Regions from separate parts of the Pedococcus sp. P2_E2 genome, predicted to be linked through region 2. Evidence: predicted binding sites of a transcription regulator. Region 2 holds the regulator's gene; the other holds the start of a gene.

Region 1 (9,208 bases), on a different contig from region 2:
CGACCAGGAGGAGGCGGGCGTGGCGCGCCGGGTGAGCAGTCACGCACGGAACCTACCCCGGCCACGCAGCCGCGACGAAACCCGGACCGGGCTGCCGCCACCCCGCCTCTGGCAGGATCGCCACATGGCCATTCCCGTCGTCCTGGACGTCGACACCGGGGTCGACGACGCCTGTGCGCTGTTGTTGGCGGCGCTGCATCCAGCGCTCGACCTGCGTGCCGTGACGTGCGTGGGGGGCAACGCGGCGGTGGACGCCGTCGTGGCCAACACCCTCACCGTGCTGGACGCGGCGGACCGCGCCGACGTCCCGGTGGCCAGGGGTGCCGAACGCCCGTTGCTGGAGGAACCGGTCGACGCCAGGCACGTCCATGGCCGGGACGGGATGGGTGATCTCGACTGGGCCAGGTCCGAGCGCCGGCCCGACTCCCGCCACGCCGTCGAGCTGTTGCGCGACGTGCTCCTGGAGGCTGCCGGCCACGCCGACGACGCCCCCTGGGTCACCCTGGTCCCGCTTGCACCGCTCACCAACCTGGCCCTGCTCCTGCGCACCTATCCCAGTGTTGCCAAGGGGATTCGCGAGATCGTCTTCATGGGCGGGGCAGCGCAGGTCGGCAATGCGACAGCCTCGGCCGAGTTCAACGTCTTCCACGACCCGGAGGCCGCGGCAGTCGTGCTCGACGCCTGTGCCGACCTCGACATCCCGCTCACGATGTACGGCCTGGACGTCTTCTACGAGCCACGGGTCAGCCTCGAGACGGCCCGCACCCTGGCGGCACCGGGTGGTCACGACGCAGCCGAGCTGGCCGGCCGCCTCATCGAGTTCCAGTGTGAGCGGTTCGGGTCACCGGACGCCACGATCGGCGACGCCGGTGCCGTCTGCGCCGTCCTGGAGCCGGGAGGAGTGCGCCGTGAGCGGCTCCCGGTGCGCGTCGAGCTCGCGGGCACCTGGTCCCGCGGACGCACGATCGTCGACAGACGGGAGTGGTCAGGTGGCCTCGCCCACGACCCCCACGGCCAGGCCCGGTCCAGCATCGACGTCTGCCTCGAGGTCGACGGCCAGCGCTACGCCACCCTGTGGCTCGACACCGTCAGCGGCGGGATGCGCTGATGGGGCGGGTGGTCGTCCTCGGCTCGCTCAACGTCGACCTCGTCGCCGCGGTCGAGCGCCACCCGGGGCCGGGGGAGACCGTCCTCGCCGACGGCCCGCTGCACCGGTTCGCGGGCGGGAAGGGCGGCAACCAGGCCGTCGCGGCTGCCGCGGCCGGTGCGACAGTGGGGCTGGTCGGCGCCGTCGGGTCGGACGACGCAGGTCAGGCCTACCTGCAGCGGCTTCGCTCCCGCGGGATCGACGTCTCGGCCGTGCGCGTCGTCGACGGCACCCCCACCGGCCAGGCGTGGATCACCGTCGACGACGAGGGCGAGAACTCCATCGTGGTCATCCCCGGCGCCAACGCCCACGTCTCGGCCGACGACCTGCCGGACGCCTTGTCTGACCTCGAGCCCGGCGACGTCCTGCTGGTCCAGCTCGAGGTGCCGCTGCGGACCGTCGCAGCTGCCGCGCGCGCCGCCCACGGGCGTGGCGCCCGCGTGGTCCTCAACGCAGCCCCGTATGCCGCCCTGCCGCGCGACGTCGTGGCCCTCGCCGACCCGCTCGTGGTCAACGAGCACGAGGCGCTCCAGCTGGCCGACAGCGCTGCCGCCCCGACCTCGGTGCTGGTGACCTTCGGTGCAGCCGGGTGCAGCTGGGACGGGGAGCGGTCGGACGGCATACCCGTGGACGAGGCGGAGGTGGTCGACACGACCGGCGCTGGCGACGCGTTCTGTGGGGCCCTGGCGGCGGCACTGGCGAGCGGAGCGGACCGCGAGGCGGCCGTGAGGGCAGCGAGCCAGGCCGGCGCGGATGCGGTCCGTCACCGCGGTGCCCAGCTCGACCCCGAGCTCTAGCCAGACCAGCCGGACCGTCCGCGACTTCGGGCCATCAGTGGCTCACGAGACACGGGCAAGCCCGCCCGCGTGCCACACCGGTGGCCAGGAGTCGAGAGGACGGTCTAGTAGACCGAGACGTGCACGTGGTCGTAGTGGTTGGCCGTGGGGCTGCCACGGTCCGCCATGGCCTCCCAGGTGCCGCCCGGATTCCAGATGCGCTGGCGCCAGATGAGGTACTTGATGTTGAGGGCCCCGGCATTGGCCTGCAGGAAGCTGGCGATCTCGTTGCCCTCGGCCGTGCTGCACATGATGTCGACGGCGTGACCGCTGCCGTGGTCTCCCGGGTCGCCGGCGCGGAACCCGCCGAACGGCCCGGAGCCGGGGAACTGCTTCTTGACGGCGTTGATGACGGCAATCGCGTTCGGCGTCATGCCACCGACGTTGGACAGGCCCGCGCGTGAGGTGTTGCGCGAGACCGCCGTACTCGTGCGATCGGCCGTCGGGCTCGCGGAGGCCCGCGGCTTGCTGCGCGCGGCCGACTCGGCCTGCGCGGTGAACCCGATGACGCCGTAGCGGGTGACCCGGGCCGGTGCGGACACGGCCTGCGCCCGCGCCTCGACCGGGGGCCGAACCTGTGCGGACGTGAGCTCGAGGGTCGGGATCGACGCCGGGGCCGCGAAGGCGGTGGCCACGCCGAGAGCCGAGGCGGCGACGCCGAGACCCTTGAGCGCAGACCGGTGGCTGGGGCGTCGCCAGAGGCCAGACATGACCGCGGCGCGGCGGGTCCTGGTTGCTCGATGGCGGCCGGAGCCGGTGGTGTGAGGGGAAGGCATCGCGGTCGAGGATACGAGATGGTAACGGCGCAGGGCGAACTCCCGGCCATTTCGGGCACGGCTTGACCAGGGGTGCGTGCAGTTGCCTCCGGTTGCCGCGCCGGTCAGGCGGGTCGGACGATGATCGCGACCTGGTTGCTACGCACGCGGGTGAGGATCACGATCGCCTCGTTGTGCCCCTTCGCGGGCAGTCGCAGCTGTCGTCGCAGCAGGTCCGCGTCGACGCTGACGCCGCGCTTCTTGATGGTCAGCCGGTCGATGCCGTGGTCGCGGAGCCAGCCGCGCAACGCCTTGACGTTGAACGGCATCGCCTCCACCACGGCATACCGCTTGGCGAAGGGGACGTCGACGGACCGGCTCGACCCGACGTAGCCGACGCCGGCGTCCAGCTCGGCCCCGTCGGTCGCGGCCGTGAGTGCACCCACCAGACCGGCGCGCAGCACTGCCTTGTCAGGTTCGTAGAGCCAGCCACCCACGTCGGCGAGGTTCTGCAGCGGTGGAGCGGTGCCGTCCCCCTCTGCCTCGGTCACGACCACGGCTGGCCCGGCGTCGCGCAGCAGGGCGGCGGTGCGCCCACCAGTCCGCACCAGCGGTCCCCACCACACGACACACTCGACGACGTCGCCCTCCCAGGACGTCCACTGCGCCTCAGCGCCCGGAGGCAGGGCCGCGTGCGGGAAGCCGGGGCTCAGCTTGGCCCCGGTGGCCGGCAGTGCGCGGGCCACCTCCTGGACGGTGGGCCAGCTCGGCGAGATCTCGGCGAGGTTGAAGATCCTGCGGGTTCGGCCGCTCACGTCGGCGACGCCGGGCGTGCGTCGCGCCGGGTCGAGCCACGCCCCCACGCCGCGCGCCCCCTCACCAGCCGGCGCGGTGAACTCCTCCGCCAGCCCTTGGTATGCCGTGGAGTCCGGCCAGTGCCGCAGGTTCACCGCCGCGATCCCCGCGGTGACCTCGTCGGCGTCGATGGCCCTGACCCGCAGGTCGAGGCCCGCCATCGCCATGGCGTCCGAACCAATGCCGCACCCGAGGTCGTGCACCGTGTGGATGCCGGCGGCCCGGAAGCGCTGGGCATGCTGAGCGGCCACCGCCAGCCGGGTCGCCTGCTCGAGCCCATCGGAGGTGAGCACCATCCCGCGGGCGAACTCGCCGAACTTGTCCTGGGCCTTGGCTCGCAGCCGGGCCTGGTTCAGGGCAGCTGCGACGAGGTCCGGCTCGAACCCCGCGGTGCGCAGCCGGTGCTGCAGGCCCAAGGCGGCCGACTCGTCGTACGGCGGGAGGGACTGCAGCAGACCCCAGCCCTCGCCGGTGGTCAGCCGTCGCAGCAGGGCCAGATCCATGCCCGGCATTCTGTCGTACGCCCGGGCGGTGGGTGGACTACGGGCGTCGCCATTCGTAGGGGGTCGTGGTCGAGACCTTGAGGAAGCCGGAGCGCTCGAGGATCGGCCGGGAGAACTCGGTCGAGTCGCTGTTGATGTAGCGCTTGCCGTGGTCGATGGCCGAGCGTGCGCGCGCGGAGGTCAGGGCTCGGTAGATCCCCCGTCCGCGGAACTCGGGCAGGGTCGCGCCGCCCCAGATGCCGGCGAACTCGGTGCCGGCGACGGGCTCGAGCCGTCCGGCGCTGACGATCTGGCCGTCGTGCTCGGCCACCCACATCTCCATGTCGTCGCGGGTCCGCAGCCGGTGCAGGACCTGGTCCGCGTGGTCCTTGGCCTCCTTGGCGTCGTCGCCGAACACCTCCGCCTGCATGGAGCACATCGCCCGGATGTCGCCCTCGTCGGTCACCCGTCGGATGGCGACGCCGTCGGGCAGCGCGACGTCGACGGCGAGCAGGCGGGCCTCGCCGATCATGATCGACTCGGGTTCGTCGGGGGTGAAGCCGCGTGCGACCAGGGCCTCGTGCAGGCCGGGGGCGTGGTCGTGGCCCCGGGACTTCCACTCGACGGCCGTGATCTCGGGCATCGCCTCGTAGTGCGCGAGGGCCCCGTCCACAAGCTGTGCGACCGACTCCCTCGTGGCCGGACCGGCGTCGGTGTCGAGGGTGCGGTAGGTGATGAAGCCGTGCCCACCCATGAACGTCGCGAGCACGAGGGGGCCGAGCCGGGCGGTGGCCAGTGACGAGGGCACCTCACGCTCCTCGCGCAGCTGCTCGTCGTACGCTCGCAGCAGCACGGCGGACGTCTCGTCGGCGTTGTCGGCAGAGGTTTCGTGGGTGTCGGTCACGTGGCCGACACTGCCGCCCGCGGGCCCGACCAGGCAACTGGTTTGTCGGTCGCGCAGTCCTGCGTCGTCCGCTCGTGGCGAACGCGCCGCCAAACTCTGGCACTCGAGTTGACCGAGTGCTAACCGCGAGCCTAGATTTGCGTTGGCACTCCGGTTCGCCGAGTGCTAACGCAGCCAGTCGGTCGATCCCCGCGACGGCGACCGCCAGGCAGTGACTTCTGTGACAGAGCAACTTCTGTGCCAGAGCAAGCAGAGCACCACAGCACGACCAGCACCATCCACCTGTCCATCTTCGACATTCCCGAAGGGGAGGTCATCATCGTGTCGGTTTCCATCAAGCCGCTCGAAGACCGCATCGTCGTCAAGTCCGTCGAGGCCGAGCAGACCACCGCGTCTGGCCTCGTCATCCCGGACACCGCGAAGGAGAAGCCCCAGGAGGGCGAGGTCCTCGCGATCGGTCCCGGCCGGATCGACGACAACGGCAACCGCGTCCCGCTCGACGTCACCGTCGGCGACCGGGTCATCTACAGCAAGTACGGCGGCACCGAGATCAAGCACGGCGGCGAGGAGTACCTCATCCTCTCCGCCCGCGACGTCCTCGCCATCGTCGGCTGAGCATCCGCACCGCGTGAGTGACGTGCCCTGTATGCCGGCTTGCCGGCATACAGGGCACGTTGCCTTCAATCCCTCCTGAACCCGATTGCTAGAGAAGGACTTTCATGGCTAAGACGCTGGAGTTCAACGACTCCGCCCGCAAGTCGCTTGAGCGCGGAGTTGACGCGCTCGCGAACGCGGTCAAGGTGACGCTCGGCCCGAAGGGCCGCAACGTCGTCATCGACAAGAAGTGGGGCGCCCCCACGATCACCAACGACGGCGTGACCATCGCCCGCGAGATCGAGCTCGAGGACCCCTACGAGAACCTCGGCGCCCAGCTCGCGAAGGAGGTCGCCACCAAGACCAACGACATCGCTGGTGACGGCACCACGACGGCCACCGTGCTCGCCCAGGCCATGGTCAAGGAGGGCCTGCGCAACGTTGCCGCAGGTGCCGCCCCGGCCAGCCTGAAGCGCGGCATCGACGCAGCGGTCCAGGCAGTGAGCGCCAAGCTGCTCGAGACGGCTCGCGAGATCGAGGGCAAGGAAGAGATCGCCCAGGTCGCCGCGCTGTCCGCCCAGGACGAGACGATCGGGTCGACCATCGCCGAGGCGTTCGACAAGGTCGGCAAGGACGGTGTCATCACCGTCGAGGAGTCGTCGACGGCGACCACCGAGCTCGAGTTCACCGAAGGCATGCAGTTCGACAAGGGCTACATCTCGCCCTACTTCGTCTCCGACGCCGAGCGCATGGAGGCCGTGGTCGAGGACGCCTACATCCTCATCAACCAGGGCAAGATCTCGGCCATCGCCGACGTCCTGCCGGTGCTGGAGAAGGTCATCAAGACCGGCAAGCCGCTGCTGATCATCGCCGAGGACATCGACGGCGAAGCGCTGTCGACCCTCGTCGTCAACAAGATCCGCGGCACGTTCAACGTGGTCGCGGTCAAGGCCCCCGGCTTCGGCGACCGTCGCAAGGCGATGCTGCAGGACATGGCGACCCTCACCGGTGGCCAGGTCATCTCCGAGGAGGTCGGCCTCAAGCTCGACCAGGCTGACCTGGACGTGCTGGGCCAGGCCCGTCGCGTCGTCGTCACCAAGGACAACACCACGATCATCGACGGCGCCGGCAAGCCCGACGACGTCACCGGCCGGGTCAACCAGCTCAAGGCCGAGATCGAGCGCACCGACTCCGACTGGGACCGCGAGAAGCTCCAGGAGCGCCTCGCCAAGCTCGCCGGTGGGGTCTGCGTCATCAAGGTGGGTGCCCACACTGAGGTGGAGCTCAAGGAGAAGAAGCACCGCATCGAGGACGCCATCTCGGCGACCCGCGCGGCCATCGAGGAGGGCATCGTCGCCGGTGGCGGCTCCGCCCTCGTCCACGCCTCCACCGTCATCGACGACCTCGACCTCGAGGGCGACGAGGCGACCGGTGCGCTCATCGTCAAGAAGGCCTCGGCCGAGCCGCTGCGCTGGATCGCCGAGAACGCCGGCATGGAGGGCTACGTCGCCGTCTCCAAGGTGCGCGAGCTCAGCCCGGGCAACGGCCTCAACGCCGCGACCGGTGAGTACGGCGACCTGATCAAGGCCGGCGTCATCGACCCGGTCAAGGTCACCCGCTCCGCGCTGGTCAACGCCGCCTCGATCGCGTCGATGGTGCTCACCACCGACACGCTCGTCGTGGAGAAGAAGGAAGACGAGGACGGCCAGGGCGCCGGCGGCCACGGTCACGGCCACGGTCACTGACCGGGCGCAGCAGGTCGTTCAGGACTGACGACGCGCGGCGCTGAGCTGCGTGGCATACCTCACGAAGGCCCGTCCCCACTGCGGGGGCGGGCCTTCGTCGTGCGCTGACCCGCGTTGACCACGCGGATGCAGCCGAAGTGCTTGCGCTCACTATTCATGTAGTGAATAGTGAGCGTCATGTCGACAGGTCACGTCATCCTCGGGCTGCTGCGCAGGGGGCAGCGGCACGGGTATGACCTGAAGCGAGAGCACGACCAGCGCTTCCCGCAGGCCAAACCCATCGCCTTCGGAGTGGTCTACTCGACGCTGGACCGGCTGCACCGCCGCGGGCTCGTCGAGCCACGCGGGGTGCAGCGGGTCGACGGGCCCGATCGGATGGTCTTCGAGATCACCGAAGCGGGATCCGAGGAGCTGCGGTCGTGGCTCGCATCGACCGATGAGCCGTCCGAGCACGTCGCCAACCCGTTCGAGCTCAAGGTGACGATCGCGCTGCTGCTCGGCGACGAGGCAGGGGCGTCGGCGTTCCTGCGGGCCCAGCGGTCCGCACACCTGGCCCGGATGCGGGCCTTCACGGCTGCCAAGTCGGCCCGGGACTCGTCGCTGCACGAGGTCCTGGCCGCCGACTACGCCCTCGCGCACCTGGATGCAGACCTGAAGTGGATGGACGCGGCACTCCAGCGCGTCGGCACTCTGAGAGAGGAAATCGGGGTATGAACAAGGGGACCGTGGTCAAGGCGCGAGGTCTGACGCTGGCCTACGGGCTGACGCCGGCGCTGCGGGGGATCGACCTGGACGTGCGGCACGGGGAGATCCTGGCGGTGACCGGGCCTTCGGGATCAGGGAAGTCGTCGCTCCTCCTGTGCCTGGCCGGTGTGCTGGCTCCCGATGCCGGCACGGTGGAGTTCGGCGAGCGGGTCATCAGTGCCGAGAGCGAGGCTGTCCGCTCCCGCCTGCGACGTGAGCAGTTCGGCGTGCTGTTCCAGTTCGGGCAGCTGGTCGAGGAGCTGCCTGCGGTCGAGAACGTGGCACTCCCGCTCCTGCTCGGCGGGATGAAGCGGGCCGAGGCGTTCGACCGGGCGCAGTCCTGGTTGCACCGGTTCGGCGTCGGGGACCAGGCCGACCACCGGCCCGGGCAGATGTCGGGCGGGCAAGCCCAACGGGTGGCCGTGGCCAGGGCCATGGTCACCGAGCCGGCTGTCCTCTTCGCCGACGAACCGACCGGGGCCCTCGACTCGATGGCTGCCGAGCAGGTCATGACTGCCATTGCCGAGACCGCGCGGGAGACGGGCACCACCGTCGTGCTGGTCTCGCACGAGGCTCGTGTCGCGGCTTACGGCGACCGTGACATCGAGGTGCGCGACGGCCGGCTCTCCGGCGGCCTCGGCGTCAACGGTGCGGTGCTTGGTTCCGCGGCGTCGGCGTCGGCTTCGGCCTCGAGCCCGCGGGCCGGCTCATGACCCTCCTCCAGGCCTTGAGGTTCGCGCTGACGGGTGGGCGCGTCGACCGGCTGCGCCTCGCGATCACGGCGCTCGGCGCCGCCTTCACCGCCTTCATCCTGCTCACTGCGGCAGTTGTGGTGTCGGTCCCGGAAGGGCGGGCTTACCGCGTCGAGGTGCTCAACGACTCCGGACTGCACGCAGGGGTCGTCACCGCGCTCGTCCTCCTCAGCCTGCCTGCGTTCGTGCTCACCGGCCTCGGGGTGCGCGTCGGGTCACCCCGGCGGGACCGGCGCCTCGCGGCGTTCCGCCTGGCGGGTATGACGCCCGGCGAGGCCCGTCGCGTGGTCTCGTGGGAGACGGGGATCGCTGCGGCAGGGGGCTCGGCCCTCGCTGCTTCGGCCTTCCTGGTGGCCAGGTTGGTGCTCCGTGCCCCGAAGCCGTTCACCGCATC
Region 2 (9,208 bases):
CGGCTGTTCCGGGACTTCATCCGCAGCGAGCTCCCGACGAGTGCGACCCCGGCGGAGCGGGCCAAGGCCGCGCTCGTGCTGGCCATCAACGCCCAGCCCTACAGCAACACCGACGGCTACCTCCAGCCGTGGTCGGGCCAGACCATCGGCGACGTGACCGTCACCGACAGGCTGATCACGGTCCACCTGGCCAACGGCGGCTCCAAGGACGCCGTCGTCGGTGACGAGAACAAGCGGCTCGCCGTTCAGGAGCTCGTGTGGACCGCGCAGGCCGCGATCCAGCAGACCTTCCCCGTGCGGTTCGAGGTCGCCGACGGTTCGACCACGCTGTTCGGGTCGATCTCCACCGCCCAGACCTTCACCAGGCCGCCGTCCGACCGGCTCTATGAGGACGTCGCTCCCATCTGGGTCACCACGCCCGGCCGCGACCAGGTGCTTTCGGCAGCCAAGCCGGTGGTCGTGGAGGGCCTGGCGATCGTGTTCGAGGCCAACGTCACCTACGAGCTCAGGCGCGGCAGCACCAAGGTCAAGGCCGGGCACACCACGGCCTCCATCGGAGCCCCGATGCAGGGCACCTACTCCATCGACCTCGGCAAGCTCAGCGCCGGGGACTACTCGATCCGGGTCTTCGAGCCGAGCATGGAGGGTGGCAACAAGCTGGCGGCAGAGAAGGTCGTGTCCTTCTCGGTCCGCTAGCGTCCTCAGCGCCAGCGGCCGGCCGCGCTCAGCACCGCGAGCGCGGCAGGCCCGGCGCTCGAGGACCGCAGCACGGTGTCGCCGAGGCGGACGGTCAGCGCTCCTGCTGCCTCGAAGGCACCAACCTCTTCAGCAGTGATCCCGCCTTCCGGGCCCACGATGACGAGGACGTCGCCGTCGGTCGGGAGCGCCTGCGCCGCAAGGCTCTGTGTCGCGTCCTCGTGCAGCACGTATGCCGCCGCGGCGCCGGCGATGCGCGCCGCCAGGGTCTTGGTCGTGACCAGCTCTGCGACGACCGGCACTCGCGCGCGGCGGGACTGCTTGGCCGCCGCGGTGACGGTCGACTCCCACTTGCGGCGGGCCTTGTCGCCACGCTCACCACGCCACTGGACGATGCTGCGCGACGCCTGCCAGGGGACCACCTCGTCGACCCCGAACTCGGTCGCCGCCTCGATGGCCTGGTCGTCACGGTCGCCCTTCGCCAGGGCCTGCACGAGGACGAACCGGGGCACGACCTCCGGCTCGCGGCACACCTCCAGGACGACCAGCTCGAGCTCTGCCTTGCCGGCCGCCTCGACCGTGCAGGTGACGCGCAGGCCGGCGCCGTCGGCAAGCATCACCCGCTCTCCGGGGGCGATCCGGCGGACGGTGGCTGCGTGCCGGCCCTCGGGACCATCGAGGACCACGCGCGTGCCCGCGGCAGCCTCGGCGAGGACGGCTGGTTCGACGAGGAACAGCGGCAGGGTCACGTCGGGCGGACCTGGCTACTTGGCCTTGAAGGCGTCGCGGAGCTTGCCGAACAGCCCAGGGTGGGCCGGGGACAACCGCCCTGCCGGGTGCTCCTCACCGCGTAGCGTGGCCAGCTGGCGAAGGAGCTCCTCCTGCTGCTCGTCCAAGCGGGTCGGGGTCTGCACGTTGGCGTGGATGATGAGGTCGCCGCGGCCGGTGCCGCGCAGGTGCGTGACCCCGAGGCCACGCAGCGTCATGGCGTCGCCGGGCTGCGTGCCGGCCTTGATCTCGAGCTCGTTGCTGCCGTCGAACGTGTCGAGCTTGACGGTGGTGCCGAGAGCGGCGGCGGTCATGGGCAGCTCGACGGTGCAGTGCAGGTCGTCCCCACGCCGCTGGAAGGTCTGGTGGGGGCGCACCGCCACCTCGACGTAGAGGTCGCCGGCGGGGCCCCCGCCCTGGCCGACCTCACCCTCGCCTGCGAGCTGGATGCGGGTGCCGGTGTCCACTCCGGCAGGCACCTTGATCTTGAGGGTTCGGCGGGTGCGGACCCGGCCGTCACCGGAGCACTCGAAGCACGGGCTGACGAGCACCTCGCCGTAGCCCTGGCAGGTGACGCAGGGACGGGTCGTCATCACCTGGCCGAGGAAGGAGCGCTGGACCTGCTGGATCTCACCGCGACCGCCGCACACGTCACACGTGCGGCGAGCGGTGCCCGGCTGGGCACCGTCACCGTGACAGGTGGAGCAGACCACGGCCGTCTCGATGGCGAGCTCCTTCTCGGCACCGAACACGGCGTCGCCGAGGTCGATGTCGAGCCGGATGAGGGCGTCCTGGCCACGTCGCTGCCGCGACAGCGGACCCCGCTGTGCCTGACCTGCCCCGGCGCCGAAGAAGGCGTCCATGATGTCGCTGAAGGAGAACCCCTGCCCGAACCCGGCAGCGCCGCCGGCATAGGGGTCCGACCCCATGTCGTAGGACCGGCGCTTGTCGGCGTCGGAGAGCACGTCATAGGCCTGCGACACCTTCTTGAACTGCTCCTCCGCCTCCGGGCTCGGGTTGACGTCCGGGTGCAGCGTGCGGGCCTTCTTGCGGTAGGCGCGCTTGATGTCGTCGGGGCTGGCGTCCCGGGACACACCCAGGTCCTGGTAGTAGTCGTTCAACGAATGTCCTTGGTGTCACCGGGGTGACGGTCGGTGGTACGAGGTCGGACGCGCGTCACTGCGCGAGGATTCGGGAGACGTAGGTCGCCACGGCCCGCACCGACGCCATCGTCGTGGGGTAGTCCATCCGGGTGGGGCCGAGGACGCCGAGACCGGCGACGAGCTCTGAGCCCGAGCCGTACTCGGTCGAGACGACCGAGGTCGACTGGAGCCCGGCGAACGGGTTCTCGTGGCCGATGCGCACCGAGACCGTGTCGGAGGTCTCGCGCGCGGTGCCCAGCAGCTTGAGCAGCACGACGTGCTGTTCGAGGGCCTCGAGGACCGGGCCGATGCTGAGCGGGAAGTCTGTGCCGACGCGCGCGAGGTTCGCCGTACCCGCGAGGACGACACGCTCCTCGCGCTCCTCGACGAGGGCGTCGTCGAGGGACCGCACGACGGCCCGCACCAGGTCACGGTCGCCCGGCTCGAACTCGTCGGCGAGGCTGGCCAGGGACGCCGCGGCGTCGACCAGCCGCTGCCCGACGGCGCGCGCGTTGACCTTGACCCGGACGAGCCCGAGGGTCGCCTCGCCGTCCTTGCTGGACAGGTCGTGGCTCGTCTCGATGATGCGTTGCTCGACGCGGCCGGTGTTGACGATGAGCACGACCATCAGGCGGGTCGGGCCCATCGCGACGAACTCGATGTGCCGCACTGTCGACCGGGTCAGCGACGGGTACTGCATGACGGCGACCTGCCGCGTCAGTGAGGCAAGCAGTCGGACCGTCCGGTCCACCACGTCGTCGAGGTCGACGGCGCCCTCGAGGAACTGGGCGATGGCGGCCCGCTCGGCCGCCGTCATGGGCTTGACCGAGCTCAACCGGTCGACGAACAGGCGGTAGCCGGCGTCGGTCGGCACCCGCCCGGCGCTGGTGTGCGGAGCCGCGATCAGGCCCTCTTCCTCCAGCGCCGCCATGTCGTTGCGCACGGTCGCGGCCGAGACCCCCAGCTGGTGCCGGTCCAGCAGGGCCTTGGAACCCACCGGCTCAGAGGTCTGGACGTAGTCCTGCACGATCGCGCGCAACACTGCGAGTCGACGTTCTTCACTCATCAGGCACCTCCTTCGACCGATCTGGCCCCGCTACGGACAGGCTGGCACTCAGGCTCAGCGAGTGCCAAGTCTACGTTGTTCCCGTGTCCTGACCGCACGGGCGGCGCGCCCGCGCAGCCAAGGCCCCGGGGCGGCATACCCTGCGTCGGTGTCCGACCGCTATGGCTCCGATGTCCTGTCCGGTGACTGGAAGGTCCCCCCGCGGGGCCGTTCCCGCGAGGTGGAGGCCGAGACCGGCCTGGTCGTCGAGGACGTCGAGACCGGCTGGTGCGGTGCGGTGGTCCGGGTCGAGAAGGCCGGCGGGATGCGCGTCGTGCACCTCGAGGACCGACGTGGCCGCACGAAGGGTTTCCCGATGGGTCCGGGTTTCCTGCTCGACGGCTCCCCCGTCATCCTGACGCCGCCCACTGCCGCGGCCCGTGCCCTGCTGGCCGACGCACGCGCCCTCGCCTCGCGCACCGCCTCCGGCTCACGGGCCGTCCACGGAGCGACCGCCCGGGTGGCCAGCGGCTCGCGGATCTTCGTCGAGGGCCGGCACGACGCCGAGCTGGTCGAGAAGGTCTGGGGCGCCGACCTGCGGGTCGAGGGCGTCGTCGTGGAGCTGCTCGACGGCGTGGACGACCTGGTCGCGGCGATCGCGGACTTCCAACCCGGCCCCGGCCGCCGGATGGGAGTCCTCGTCGACCACCTGCTGCCGGGCACCAAGGAGCACCGGGTGGTGCAGGACGCCGCGCGGGGACCGTATGCCGCGCACGTGCGTGTGCTGGGGCACCCGTACGTCGACGTGTGGCAGAGCGTGCGCCCGGAGCGGCTCGGGCTGTCGCAGTGGCCCGTCATCCCCCGTGGCCAGTCCTGGAAGCACGGCATCTGCGCGCACCTGGGCTGGGCGCACCACGACCAGGCCGACATCGCGCGGGCGTGGAAGCAGATCCTCGGGACCGTGCGCTCCTACGCCGACCTCGAGCCGACCCTGCTGGCCAGCGTCGAGGAGCTCATCGACTTCGTGACGGAGTCACGAGATGTCACAGGGTGACGGAGTCACGAGATGTCACAGGGTGAGCGAGCCGGGACACTGACGTCCTCGGCGACCCTTCCTCGGGGTCGACCCTGACCTGTCCCTGAACCTCCCCTGTCTACACCCCGAAAGGTGGACTTTCGGAGGTCGTCGTGCGTTTCACTGGGTGCAGACACCACGCAGACCCTCACCACGGAGAGACCCATGACCGACCAACCAGAGCAGCCGCAGTCGCAGGTGCCCCCACAGGCGCCCCCCGGCTACCAGCCGACGCCGCACCAGCCACAGGACCAGCCACAGGACCGGCCGCCGACCCAGCCCCCGCCGGCGGCCTACGGCGTGGCTCCCCGGCCGATGTCGCCCCAGGACGAGAAGACCTGGGCGACCCTCGTCCACATCGCCCCGTTCGTCGCGGCCATGGTGGGCTTCCCGTTCCTCGGCCCGCTCATCGTCTTCCTCGTGTTCAAGGACCGCGGGCCGTTCATCCGGTTCCACGCCGCGCAGGCGCTCAACTTCCAGATCGTCATCACGATCGCGCTGTGGGTCTTCGGGCTCCTCTCGTTCGTGCTGATCGGGATCCCCTTCTTCATCGCCACGGGCATCGCCTGGGTGGTCTTCTCGATCATCGCCGCGGTCAAGGCCAACCACGGCGAGTGGTACCGCTACCCCCTCACGCCCGAGCTGGTGAGGTGACCGAATAGCGGTCCGCGCAGTCCCAGGAAGTCAGCGCAGTCCCAGGAGCCGTCGCACGACGGTGTCCGCCAGCAAGCGGCCCTGCCTCGTCAGCACCACCCGCTGACGGCGCAGGGCCGCCTGCGCGTCCACGAGGCCGTCGGCGATCAGGCCGGCGACGGCGAGGCGCCCGTCGTCACGCAGGTCCGCGATCGGCAGACCGTCCACGAGCCGCACGCCGAGCAGCACTCGCTCGTCGTACCGCTGCTCGTCGGTCAGCGTCTCCCGCCCGTGAGCCGGGCTGAGCCCCTCGGCGACGCGGGCGGCATACGCGTTGGGGTGCTTGACGTTCCACCACCGCACTCCGCCCACATGGCTGTGGGCGCCCGGCCCGATCCCCCACCAGTTGCCGTCGGCCCAGTAGCCCTCGTTGTGGCGGCACCGCGCCTCCTCGCGCCGGGCCCAGTTGCTCACCTCGTACCAGGTGTAGCCCGCCGCGGCGAGGTGCTCGTCGGCGATCTCGTACTTGGCCGCCTCGTCGTCGTCTTCAGGAGCGGGCACCTGTCCGCGCCGTACCTGGGCCGCCAGCTTGGTGCCCTCCTCGACCACCAGGGCGTAGGCCGAGATGTGGTCGGGCTCCAGCGAGCTCGCCACAGCCAGGCTGGTCCGCCAGTCGTCGAGGGACTCGCCCGGGGTGCCGTAGATGAGGTCGAGGCTGACCTGGAGCCCGGCGGCGCGGGCGGCGTCGACCGCGCGTTCGACGTTGGCCGGGTCGTGGGTGCGCTCGAGGGTCTGCAGGACGTGCGGCACCGCCGACTGCATTCCGAGCGACACCCGGGTGAACCCTGCTTCGGCGAGGACGGCGAGCCCCGCGGGAGTCACCGAGTCGGGGTTGGCCTCGGTGGTCACCTCGGCGCCAGGAGCCAGCCCGAAACGGTCCCGTATGCCGTGCAGCATCCGGGCGAGGTCCTCCGCGGCCAGCATCGTCGGGGTCCCGCCGCCGACGAACACCGTGTCGACGGTCGGCACCTCGCCGAGCACGTCGACCGCGAACACCAGCTCACGCAGTGCGGCGTCCGCGAACGTGCCGATGCTGGCTCCGTCGACGCCGAGCTCGGTCAGCGTGTAGGTGTTGAAGTCGCAGTAGCCGCAGCGCACCGAGCAGAACGGTACGTGCAGGTAGATGCCGAACGGACGGTCCCCGAGAGCCTGGAGCGATGCCTCTGGGAGGAGCCCGTCCGACGGCGCGGGGTCACCGTCGGGCAGGGCGCTGGGCATGGCTCCATCCTCGCAGGCGACTCCCGCAGCCCGGACACGGCGTGTCTTGGGGACACGCCGGAGTGGACTCGAAATGGCCCCCGAAAGTCCCAGAAATTTCCGCTGAACCACTTGTGGCGCAGTCGTCCCTGGATTAGAAATAACCCACGCAATCGCTTCGGCGAGAGCGTCGATCAGGACCTCGGTCCTGACCGTCGAAGGCCTCGGAAACTCATACTTTCCGAGGCCTTCACCTATGTCCGGGATGCTCACGCGTAGGGTCGAGCAGGTGACCACCCCTCTCTGGATCGACCTCGACGGCGTCGTCAACATGCGTGATGTCGGAGGCCTTCCGACCACCGACGGTGGCCACGTCGCCACCGGACGACTGCTGCGGTCGGACAACCTCCAGGACCTCACCGACGCCGACATCGACGACCTCGTGGAGCGCATCGGCGTCACCGACATCGTCGACCTGCGCAGCAACGTCGAGGTGCAGATCGAGGGCCCGGGGCCGTTGCGTGCCCGGGACCTCACGCACCACCACCACTCACTCTTCCGCGACGACGTCCGGGAGGTGACGGCGGCGGAGGCGCTGGTCCTCCCCTGGTCCAAGGCTGCCCAGGCCGCTGCCGACGCCGAGCCGCGTCTCGACGACGACTACTGGGCCAGCCACTACCTCGGCTACCTCGCCCACCGGCCGGACTCGGTCAGCGCTGCCCTGCAGGTCGTCTCGCGCAGCCGCGGCGCGACGATCGTGCACTGTGCCGCAGGCAAGGACCGTACGGGCACCGTCGTGGGTCTGGCCCTGTCCGTGGCTGGCGTGAGCGACGAGGACGTCGTCGCCGACTACGTCGCCACGGGTGAGCGGATCGAGCGGGTCGTGGCCAGGTTGATGGCTCGCCCCGCCTACGGCGAGGTCCTGGCGGGACAGCCGATGGACCACCACCGTCCCAAGCCGGAGACGATGGAGCGGATCCTCAGCGTGCTGACCGAGCGCTACGGCGGCGCCAGCGGCTGGCTGCGCGCGCAGGGCTGGAGCGAGGACGAGGTGGACGCCCTGCGCGCGAGCCTGCGGGCCTGACCCGGCCCCGCGGCATACCGGGTCGTGGCGCTCGCCTGCGGCGGCTCACCGAGCCGGTTTGTCGGTGACCCAGAGGCGGATGGTGCCCTGCACGACGGGGGTGCCGTCCCCGCGGACTCCCTTGACCCGCACCGGGATCTCCACGTCGCCTTCGCGCGCCCAGTCGGCCGGGTCCGTCTCGGCGACGCAGGTGATGTCGGTGGTCGCCTTGGCGGTGTACTCCACCTCCATGCCCTTGGGGATCCACCGGCGCGTCGGCGGGATGGTCGCCTCCGCGAGGGCGCCCATGGCCGCCTCGAGGCCGTTGCAGATCGCGATGACGTGGACGGTGCCGATGTGGTTCTGCACGCGGTGACGCTTCTTGATGGTCAGCTCGGCACGGTTGGGTCCCAGCTCGACGAACCGGGGACGTGCGGTGCGGAAGTAGGGCGCAGCCTGTTCGAAGACGAGCGAGAAGAGACGCTTGCCCTGCGGGTATGCCGTGAGGCGCCGGTACATCGCGTAGGTGTCGACCATGCGCTGATGTTACCGGACGGTAACACCGCGAAACGGCGAAGCGGCTACTTCTTCGTGACTGCGTCGTTGGACAACGCGGCGATGAAGGCCTCGGGCGGCACCTCGACGCTGCCGATGTTCTTCATCCGCTTCTTGCCGGCCTTCTGCTTCTCGAGCAGCTTGCGCTTGCGGCTGATGTCGCCGCCGTAGCACTTGGCGAGGACGTCCTTGCGGATCGCGCGGATGTTCTCGCGGGCGATGATGCGTGAGCCGATCGCAGCCTGGATGGGCACCTCGAACTGCTGGCGCGGGATGAGGTCCTTGAGCTTGCCGGCCATCATCACGCCGTAGGCGTAGGCCTTGTCCTTGTGGACGATCGAGCTGAAGGCGTCGACCGTCTCCCCCTGGAGCATGATGTCGACCTTGACCAGGTCGGCCACCTGGTCACCGTCGGGTTCGTAGTCGAGCGAGGCGTAGCCACGGGTGCGCGACTTGAGCTGGTCGAAGAAGTCGAAGACGATCTCGGCGAGCGGGAGCGTGTAGCGCATCTCGACGCGCTCCTCGGAGAGGTAGTCCATGCCGCGCAGGGTGCCGCGCTTCTGCTGGCACAGCTCCATGATCGCGCCGATGAACTCGCTCGGTGCCAGCACCGTGGCGCGCACGATCGGCTCGGTGACCGAGCTGACCTTGCCGTAGGGGAACTCGCTCGGGTTGGTGACCGTGAGCACCTTGCCGTCGTCCATCGTCACGTCGTAGACGACGTTGGGCAGCGTCGAGATGAGGTCGAGATCGAACTCGCGCTCGAGCCGCTCGCGCACGATCTCGAGGTGCAGCATGCCGAGGAAGCCGATGCGGAAGCCGAAGCCCAGTGCGGCGGACGTCTCGGGCTCGTAGACCAGCGCGGCGTCGTTGAGCTTGAGCTTGTCGAGGGCGTCGCGCAGGTCGGGGTAGTCCGACCCGTCGATCGGGTAGAGACCCGAGAACACCATCGGCTTGGGGTCGCGGTAGCCGCC

What was found. The regulator HrcA, encoded in region 2, represses chaperone genes, less so after heat shock. The targets are predictions, from matches to a motif close to TTNGCACTCGNNNNNNNCGAGTGCNAA.
Region 1: the regulator HrcA is predicted to act here: its motif matches at 5,076-5,102, upstream of groES (co-chaperone GroES).

What each region holds. Positions count from the first base shown of each region.
Region 1 is NZ_JBFUEM010000011.1:11,599-20,806, reverse strand. It holds gene AC1DWR_RS18990 (hypothetical protein) at 1-35, shown strand, start outside; gene AC1DWR_RS18985 (nucleoside hydrolase) at 125-1,108, shown strand; gene AC1DWR_RS18980 (ribokinase) at 1,108-1,944, shown strand; gene AC1DWR_RS18975 (VldE C-terminal domain-containing protein) at 2,049-2,759, opposite strand; gene AC1DWR_RS18970 (class I SAM-dependent methyltransferase) at 2,864-4,096, opposite strand; gene AC1DWR_RS18965 (GNAT family N-acetyltransferase) at 4,134-4,979, opposite strand; gene groES (co-chaperone GroES) at 5,301-5,594, shown strand; gene groL (chaperonin GroEL) at 5,699-7,318, shown strand; gene AC1DWR_RS18950 (PadR family transcriptional regulator) at 7,496-8,032, shown strand; gene AC1DWR_RS18945 (ABC transporter ATP-binding protein) at 8,029-8,775, shown strand; gene AC1DWR_RS18940 (FtsX-like permease family protein) at 8,772-9,208, shown strand, end outside.
Region 2 is NZ_JBFUEM010000006.1:158,441-167,648, reverse strand. It holds gene AC1DWR_RS13995 (Gmad2 immunoglobulin-like domain-containing protein) at 1-696, shown strand, start outside; gene AC1DWR_RS13990 (16S rRNA (uracil(1498)-N(3))-methyltransferase) at 702-1,445, opposite strand; gene dnaJ (molecular chaperone DnaJ) at 1,461-2,585, opposite strand; gene hrcA (heat-inducible transcriptional repressor HrcA) at 2,641-3,672, opposite strand; gene AC1DWR_RS13975 (DUF3097 domain-containing protein) at 3,821-4,705, shown strand; gene AC1DWR_RS13970 (DUF4870 domain-containing protein) at 4,892-5,380, shown strand; gene hemW (radical SAM family heme chaperone HemW) at 5,411-6,637, opposite strand; gene AC1DWR_RS13960 (tyrosine-protein phosphatase) at 6,906-7,700, shown strand; gene AC1DWR_RS13955 (hotdog fold domain-containing protein) at 7,746-8,216, opposite strand; gene lepA (translation elongation factor 4) at 8,261-9,208, opposite strand, start outside.